One region of the Paenibacillus sp. GYB006 genome, then DNA from elsewhere that is predicted to be linked to it. Evidence: riboswitches for the same ligand, from Rfam matches in the RefSeq annotation. Region 1 holds a riboswitch; the other holds the start of a gene.

Region 1 (4,684 bases):
ATCTACTCGGGAACGTTATCTCTTCTATCTCTATTCTTGGAGGGGCTTGGTTTATGATGACTTGTCAAAGAATACGAAACAGGCAAGGGGGGGATAGCTGGTTAATAGATACAAGCACATGCTGTGAGCTTTTTTGGATACACAAAAAAGGCACCTTGGTTTAAGGTGCCATCTCAATGAAATATTGTATTATTGCTGTGCTAGTTGTATGTTACCGAGGAACATCGATACTTTTCGTAAGTATTCCTTTGGGTGTTCTCTAAAGATAAGCTCGTGCCGCGCATCCTCTACAATCCATACATCTGAATTTGGATTCGTTTGATTGCTAGCGAGTAGTTCAGCCATAGGATAAGGAGCTTTGTCATCCTCTGTACCATGAATGAACAAGATTGGAATGTCATAATCTGTTGTTTTTACTTCCTGATACGGTATGGAATTCAGACTCGTACCATTAAGAATCGGAAATAACATGGTAAGAATCTGTAGTGTCGGCTGTCTCGGTAAGTCGATCTGATTCTGGATATTATGATAAAGGGTATCTGGTTCGAGCAGGAAGGTGCTGTCGAGGATCATAGCATCAATATCATCCGAGACGAGAGCTGCCTGTAAAGCCGTACCTGCTCCCATCGAAAAGCCCCAAACAACGACTTCCTGAGCACCCTTTTGCTTCGCTAATTGTACTGCACCGAGCAACTGCTTGGATTCTGCTTTTCCTCCTGTAGCAACACCGCGGCTGTTCTGGGAGGCAAATCCGTAGTCAAACATAATGACATTAAAGTTTTGCTGGTGAGCGTAATGAGCAAGATCATACATTGGAATCCAGGATTCCTCCCGATTAGCGCCATATCCATGGCTCAAAACGATGGTTTTTTTCGCACCGTCTTCCTCTGCGGGAATATACCATCCATTCACATTACGGCTTCCATCGACTGCAGGAAACGTAACTTCTTCATAAGCCATCCCTTTGGCAAGCATAGGATTTGAGTATACGGGTGCCACTGTCGGATTCGACAGTACCCAGGCAATATAGGCATGAAGGGCAATAAAGCAGAATACAAAAAAGAATATGATGGATAGAATAAGAGCTACAATAATATGTTTAAAACGAATCAACCTTGGTGAGATTGCTGGAGGAATCGTTGATACGTCTCGCTGAAGATGACTATTGCTCTTGGATGTAGGAAACATTCAGGATCCCCCTCCTTCTAGTTAGTATCTTATACAACTTGATCTCTCACGACTAAAGGACTAGTTATTGTATGAGTTCTCATAAATTTCCGACAAAGTATGACATGTTCTTCATTAGTCACTTCTTGACTCTCTTACTATTATTTTTAATCCTATGTTCTACAAGTAGCAAAGTCAATCCATTAAGATGATTTGTTACACAGATGTAATATTCGACAATCTAGTAGTAAAAGGTACTTGTCAAGTGAAGCAAGCCCTAATCTCATAAGATGAGAAGAGGGCTTTAATAAGATGATGATATCCTCTAAATGAGATTCATTCTCAATAATTATCTTTACTTTAAGGACGAGTTCTCATATAATTTATGTAACCAGGTTTCACGTGATGAAACATGAAAGGAGCATGGATCCCATGGAAGATCAGGATCGCAAATCAACAGTTCGAGCGGTCGAACGGGCACTGGACATTCTGCTCACTTTTACAGGTCAAACGGACCTTGGGCTAACCGAAATATCCAGCAAGATTGGATTACATAAAAGTACGGTGCATCGACTGTTGTCGACCCTGGAGGAGAGAGGGTTTGTTATCCGTAATCCCGCTACTGAGAAATATCGGCTGGGGATTCGGATATGGGAACTCGCTGCGCATATGTCGCAAAGTGATGATCCCGCCGTGTTGCTGCTCCCTGCAATGGAACAGCTCCGCGATAATCTAGGAGAGACCGTTAGTTTGTATTTAAGGGATGGCATTGAGCGTATTCGTGTTCAGGCTGTGCAAAGCAACCAGGCCATTCGCCGGGTCGCTCCTGTAGGAGTTAGACTTCCTTTATCTGTAGGAGCTTCGAGCAAAGTACTTGTCGCTTTTGCACCGATGGAAGAGCAGGAACAATTAATCAGGGAGTTTGATCCCCAGATTCCTTTTGACAAAGAAACTTATCTAGCACAGCTTCAAGAGATTAAAGCTTTGGGTTTTGCTACAAGTTATGAAGAAAGAGAGCCGGGAGCAGCCGCCGTTTCTGCCCCGATTTTTGACCGTAAAGGGAATGTGGCAGCGGCTTTATCCGTCTCGGGACCTGTCAGCAGATTATCTCAGGAGACGCTGCATGAATATGGACCTGTGCTTGTCAGAGCCGCTGCTCAGATGGGGCTTATGCTGAGATAGCAACAGCTTTTAAGCTGGAATATGTAAATATTAGGTTGTGTTTCTCGTTTTTATGAGATACCCTAATAGAGACCGTTCTTTAATAGGAGCGGAAGTGATCTATCATTATAACGTAATAACAACTTACTAGGGGAGCCCGTAAGGCCGGGCTGAGATGGTGTCGCAAGATACCGGACTCTTTGCACCTGATCTGGATCATACCAGCGTAGGGAAGTAATTGGCGATAACATTAGGAGCTTATTCGATTCCATCTTAATACAGGTAGCTTATCTGATTTCAGGAGCCGTGTCATGACGCGACTTTCGAAATTCGCCTGTATAGATATGGAGAGAGTAGGAACAAACTATTGTATAGAAGCTGATTCCCCTAAGGGAGTCGGCTTTTTTTATTGTCGTACACTTCTTGCAGCAAAGGTTCATGTGATTCTTTTACAGGGGCGGTAAGCCACTTTGAAGGAGGATGAAGAAGATGAAGTTGCAGCAACAAGGCAGTACCGAAAATAGTAAAGCAGAGGGCGTTACAGAAGGAATGGGGAATGAATCGATGTACATTCCTTTTCCTGCAAGCCGTAAAGTGTACAAGACAGGATCTCGGCCTGATCTTGTTGTCCCGGAACGCGAAATAGAGCTCAGTCCCACACAAACTCCGCAAGGGGTAGAGATCAACGAACCTTTGCGTGTCTATGATACGAGCGGACCGATGGGGGATGCCGATTATGAAGCAGATATTACGAAAGGACTTCCTGCACTTCGGCATGAGTGGATATGGGAGCGCGGGGATGTAGAGTATTATGAAGGGCGGACCGTGAAACCGGAAGATAATGGACTGCGGTCAGAACGAAGTGTTCAGCAAGCAGCCGAAGTTTTTCCAGGAGAAGCAAGCAGGCCGCTGCGAGCAAAATCGGGTCAGAATGTGACGCAACTGCATTATGCCCGCCGGGGGATCATTACGCCGGAGATGGAGTTTGCTGCCATCCGCGAAGGGCTGGAACCGGAATTTGTGCGCGAAGAAATTGCTAGTGGACGAGCGATTCTGCCGTCTAATATTAATCACCCGGAAGCTGAACCGATGATGATCGGAAGAAATTTTCTCGTGAAAATCAATGCGAACATTGGTAACTCTGCTGTTTCTTCTTCCATAGAAGAAGAGGTAGAGAAAATGACGTGGGCGGTACGCTGGGGAGCCGATACGGTGATGGATTTATCAACCGGCCGTAACATTCATACCACGCGGGAATGGATTATTCGTAATGCACCTGTTCCCATTGGGACCGTGCCTTTATATCAGGCGCTCGAAAAGGTGAACGGTGAAGCAGATCAGCTGAGCTGGGAAGTGTACCGGGATACCTTAATTGAACAGGCAGAACAAGGTGTTGATTATTTTACGATCCATGCTGGGGTGCTGCTTAGGTATATTCCTATGACTGCCAAGCGAATGACAGGGATTGTGTCCCGAGGCGGTTCGATTATGGCAGCTTGGTGCTTAGCCCATCATCAGGAGAACTTTTTATATACTCATTTTGAAGAAATATGCGAGATTATGAAGACCTACGATGTTGCTTTCTCGCTGGGTGATGGACTGCGGCCAGGAAGTATCTATGATGCGAATGATGAGGCACAGATGGCGGAACTTGCTACGCTGGGGGAACTCACGCAAATCGCCTGGAAGCACGATATCCAGGTGATGATCGAGGGACCGGGTCATGTACCGATGCACAAGATTAAAGAAAATGTAGATCTGCAGATGGAAATTTGTAAGGAGGCTCCATTTTACACTTTGGGCCCACTGACAACCGATATTGCACCGGGTTATGATCATATCACTTCTGCTATCGGTGCTGCGATGATCGGTTGGTTTGGTACTTCGATGCTTTGTTATGTTACGCCGAAAGAGCATCTCGGTCTGCCGGATAAGAATGATGTTCGTGAAGGAGTTATCGCCTATAAAATTGCTGCACATGCAGCGGATTTGGCGAAGGGTCATATAGGAGCACAGCGGCGTGATGATGCTTTATCCAAAGCGCGATTCGAATTCCGCTGGAGGGACCAGTTCCATCTTTCGCTCGATCCAGAACGAGCGCTGTCTTATCATGATGAGACCCTGCCTGCCGAGGGGGCAAAGACGGCTCATTTTTGTTCAATGTGTGGACCGAAGTTCTGTAGTATGCGAATTACCCAGGATATCCGAAATCTTGCTGCTGAAAAGGGAGTGAGTGAGGCTGAGGCGGTTCATGCTGGAATGCAGGAGAAAGCAGCAGAGTACCGAGATAAGCGGTCCTTTGTATCGTCTTTTGATATAGATCCTTCTTAATAATAGAAAGTTATCCATTTCATGA
Region 2 (4,684 bases), on a different contig from region 1:
GAGCGCTCTATATGCTCGCGGTGCCACCCAATTTATTGAAATGAATACGGATCCGTGCACATTTCAATCACTTTGGTTCCGCGATAACGGGCGGTGCCGATTAACTTAGGGAATGTCCATATTCCCTTAACGAAAATACCTCCGAGTTGGAATCTCTTCACTGGCATTATAACCGATTTTTAGTTGGCATAATTATAATGTAGCTTTCCCCCATTCGCAACCTTTTTATTCAAGCTATGTGAACGAATTAATTAAGTGCACTTGCAGATATCTTATAGTTACTGTTTGTACCATCTATACTTATCATCGACACAGTATAAATACCACTTCTCAGAGTATGTTCATCTTCTAGGGAAGAAATTGTTTCAAGGTAGGATTTGCCTGCTGCCACTTTTCCGGACCTAATAATACGCTTATCTCCGTCAGTTAAAGTCCAATCAAAAGCAGCTCCTTTTGTATTTTCAACGTAAAATCTTAAATCGTATCCTTGAACATAAGTAAATGTAGTCTTACGTTCACCATTAGAAAATGTGCCTGTCTCATCTGTTAATAGAGTTAGCGGAGCTATTGAACCTTCATCAAATTCAACATCTGATGAGTCAGATCGTTCAACAAGTTGTTCTACAGACTCTGAGAATAATGGTAGTGTAGACCCTGAAAGTAAGATAAGAGAAAGTGCAACTGCAATAAACACTTTTTTATCAATCACGTAAACAGCTCCCATGTTATATTTGAATAAACGAACGAAATTTAAACATCCTATAAATACATATTATAACAAAAATTACATTTTTGGAATTTTTGTTTTCTCTATCCTATTAGCCCATCTTAACTTTGTAGACGTTACCTCCCCTACTCTGTCTTATCATCTGGACATGCCTGTGATATAGGACTATAATACATGGTTGTAACAACTTAACTTTATAATGTACTCAAGGGGTGCTGGTGAAGCCGGCTGAGATAGTATCCGTGAAATACGTGCAGATACGTACCCTGTAACCTGATCTGGATAATGCCAGCGTAGGAATGGAGAAATATATTTTTGGGCTTACTATTTCATGAAGAAGTATACCCATTCCCTTACGTACACAGAGCATCCCGATTCGGGATGCTTTTTTTATGATGAAAAGGTAGCTTTCAGGTGCATTCTAAAGACATCTAAGATATCTAAAGGAGAGGGAAACATTGCAGAAAAAGTTAGGCATGTTCTTGCTGCTTGCTATGCTCACCATCGTTACCGCCTGTGGTAATTCCGGAAATGGCAGCTCAGGAGAGCAAAGCGGGGCAGGAGAAAATACAGAGGGTGAATCACTCCGCGATATTAAGGTGGTACTAGATTGGACCCCAAACACGAATCATACCGGTCTTTATGCGGCGGTAGATCAAGGATTTTACAAAGAAGAAGGATTGAATGTTGAGATTATTCAGCCTGGACAAGCGGGTGCAGATACTATGGTCGCTTCTGGTGAAGTACCCTTTGGAGTAAGTTACCAGGAAGGTGTCACTCAGGCTCGTACCCAAGGGGTACCTATTGTGTCCATCGCGGCAGTGATTCAGCATAATACGTCTGGTTTCGCTGCTCCTACTGATCGGAACATCAAGTCACCTAAAGATTTTGAAGGTAAAACTTACGGCGGCTGGGGCTCCCCGATCGATTCTGCCGTTCTTGATACGATTATGAGTCTCGAAGGCGGCGATGTAGATAAGGTGTCTAATGTGAACATGGGCGATGCCGATTTCTTTACAGCGATCAAGCGTGACATTGATTTTGCATGGATCTTCTATGGCTGGACCGGAATTGAAGCTGAGCTGCGCGGTGAGGCTATCGATATGTTCTATGTCAAAGATTACTCTGAGAAGCTCGACTACTACACACCGGTTCTGATCTCGAATGAAAAGACGATTAACGAAGACCCAGAACTCGTAAAAGCGTTTATGCGTGCAACTACGAAAGGTTATGAGTATGCGATTGAACATCCGGAAGAGGCTGCTGGTATCCTAAGTGCAGCTGTACCCGATCTTGATAAAGAACTAGTGCTTGCCAGTCAGAAATGGCTGAGTCCAAAATATCAGGATGATGCTTCTCGCTGGGGCGAGCAAAAAGCAGAAGTATGGCAAAACTACTCTGACTGGATGGTAGAGCATGGACTTCTCGATCAGCCGCTGGAAGTAGAAAAAGCATACACAAATGAATTTTTACCAACTGAATAATTTGGTTAATTCTATTAATGAAGGAAAGAGAAGGTGATTTATCATGGCAAAGACACTACTCAGCATTCAGGTCATACCGAAAACACCGAATGGAGAAGATTCCATTCCTTATGTAGACAAAGCCATTGAAGTTATTCAGCAGTCCGGACTTACATATCAGGTCAATCCGCTCGAAACCACACTCGAAGGAGAACTTCCTGAGCTGCTAGAGGTAGTCCGTCAAATGCATGAAGTACTGATTGAAGCAGGCAGTCCGAGTGTAATCTCTCAGATTAAGATCGCTCATTATCCTAGCGGAATCAGTATGGAAGGTCTTACGGAGAAATATCGCCCATGAGTTCTTGGTGGAAAAGCGTATGGCCGCCTCTTACGGCAGTCATCCTCTTCTTAGCGGTGTGGCAAATTGCCGTGCCGCTTTTTCATATTGAGAAGTGGATTCTGCCAAGCCCTGCTGATATTACGAAAGAAGCGCTTGCTCAGGCTGCAAGTCTCACCGAGCATACTTGGGCTACGGTGCAGCTGACTTTGCTTGGATTCTTCATTGGTACAGTTGTCGGACTTCTTACGGCGATGCTGCTCCATCTTGTCCCATTTTTGAAGTCGGCCTTATATCCGCTGCTTATTCTCAGTCAAAATATTCCGACGATCGCTCTGGCTCCTCTGCTCATGATCTGGTTTGGTTTTGGGCTGCTTCCCAAAATCATTGTCATTACGCTGGTGTGCTTCTTCCCTGTTGCTGTGTCCACCATGGATGGACTGACACAGACCGATCGGGGAATGATGAACTACATGCGAATGGCCGGAGCGAGTAAAGCGCAAATTTTCAGGAAATTAGAAGTTCCGCATGCGCTCCCTTCCGTCTTTTCCGGCGTAAAAATTGCCGCTACCTACAGTGTAATGGGTGCTGTCATTGCGGAATGGATTGGAACCGATCGCGGTATCGGTTACTATATGATGCTACAAAAATCTGCCTACCGCACTGACCGGGTTTTTGTCGCTATGGCAATCATCGTCCTGTTAAGTCTGCTCCTATTTGCATTGATCGCTCTGCTGGAAAAGATACTTGTCCGCTGGCGAGGAGCAAATACGAAATAATATTTCTGCAGCAGTTTCAGCAATTGAACAATTCATTCCGGAATGGAAAGGAGATAACTGCATATGAATGTACCCGCTCTAGAAGTCAGAGAGATCGCTCTCTCCTTCCGAGAGAAGAAGAAAAATCTCCAGGTCCTTAACGATATTTCACTTACGGTTCAGAAGGGAGAATTCGTCTCTATTGTCGGTCCTTCCGGCAGCGGGAAGAGCTCTTTATTTCAAATTATTGGCGGTCTTCTTGCTCCCGGGGCAGGAAGTATCCATATGAATGGAGAAGTGGTAACAGGAGAACGAGGGCATATCAGCTATATGCCCCAGCAACCGGCGCTTTTTCCTTGGCGTACAATCATAGATAATATCAAGCTTTCTAGTGAGGTCGCTCCTCGAAAGCATGCTGCTAAGAGCGGGAAACTTAGCGAAGATGAGATCCTCCACTGGATTAGACAAGCAGGCCTCGAAGGTTTCGAACATGCCTATCCCCATATGCTCTCTGGCGGGATGCAGCAGAGGGCCGCTTTTGTACGCGCGCTGCTAAGTCCTCAGGAGCTCATGCTGCTGGATGAACCGTTTAGTGCGCTCGATGCGCTCACTAGAAGCGAGATGCAGGAATGGCTGCTCGGTATATGGGAACAGTACCGCCGATCGGTGCTTTTTATTACTCATAATATTGAAGAAGCCTTATTGCTATCCGATCGAATCTATGTATTTTCCAGCCGGCCTGCCACCGTTCTCCATGAGATTCAGGTTCCTTTTGCAAGACCAAGACAAGAACAAATTACCGAGAGCCCTGACTTTCTTGCATTAAAAAGACAGATGTCAGGCTGGTTACGTGCGGAAAAAGAACGAAGCCGCCCGTTGTAATCTAGACAAGGAGGTGAAGAACACTTGCAGCAAACCGAAGATTTTGGATGTCCGGTTATTGATGCACATATTCACCTCGATCAGTATGAGGATGATATACAGCCGCTGCGGTTGTCTCTTGCTCCAAATGGAGTAAAATCAGTAATTGCGGTATCTACTCAGCTCGCCTCTTGCCAGAAAATAGAGAGAGCTGCTGCCGCTGCGCCTGACTTAATCTATCCTGCCTATGGATATCATCCAGAGCAATCCATTCCAAGTACAGAACAGCTGAATGAACTGCTGGACTGGATGGAGAATCACACGGATTCCATGATCGCTGTTGGGGAGGTTGGACTACCCTACTATTCACGGATGGAAGCGGAAAAGGCAGGACAGCCTTTTGATATGGACCCTTATATCTCCATGCTGGAGCAGTTTATTATCTTTGCCAAGAAGCATAACAAACCAATTATTCTCCACGCCGTTTATGAGGATGCCGATCTTGCCTGTGATTTGCTGGAGAAGCATCAAGTAAAGA

The links. A riboswitch is a leader RNA that binds a small molecule or an ion and turns the genes downstream of it on or off. The one in region 1 is predicted to bind thiamine pyrophosphate.
Region 2: it holds a riboswitch for thiamine pyrophosphate, as region 1 does, so the genes downstream of both, PV403_RS19005 (ABC transporter substrate-binding protein) here and thiC (phosphomethylpyrimidine synthase ThiC) in region 1, are expected to answer to the same signal.

The regions. Positions count from the first base shown of each region.
Region 1 covers NZ_JARBDA010000017.1:22,420-27,103, forward strand. The annotation lists gene PV403_RS21640 (alpha/beta hydrolase) at 190-1,188, opposite strand; gene PV403_RS21645 (IclR family transcriptional regulator) at 1,600-2,349, shown strand; TPP riboswitch at 2,468-2,578, shown strand; gene thiC (phosphomethylpyrimidine synthase ThiC) at 2,878-4,659, shown strand.
Region 2 covers NZ_JARBDA010000010.1:97,725-102,408, reverse strand. The annotation lists gene PV403_RS19010 (hypothetical protein) at 248-709, opposite strand; TPP riboswitch at 926-1,044, shown strand; gene PV403_RS19005 (ABC transporter substrate-binding protein) at 1,204-2,211, shown strand; gene PV403_RS19000 (thiamine-binding protein) at 2,255-2,548, shown strand; gene PV403_RS18995 (ABC transporter permease) at 2,545-3,306, shown strand; gene PV403_RS18990 (ABC transporter ATP-binding protein) at 3,370-4,167, shown strand; gene PV403_RS18985 (TatD family hydrolase) at 4,192-4,684, shown strand, end outside.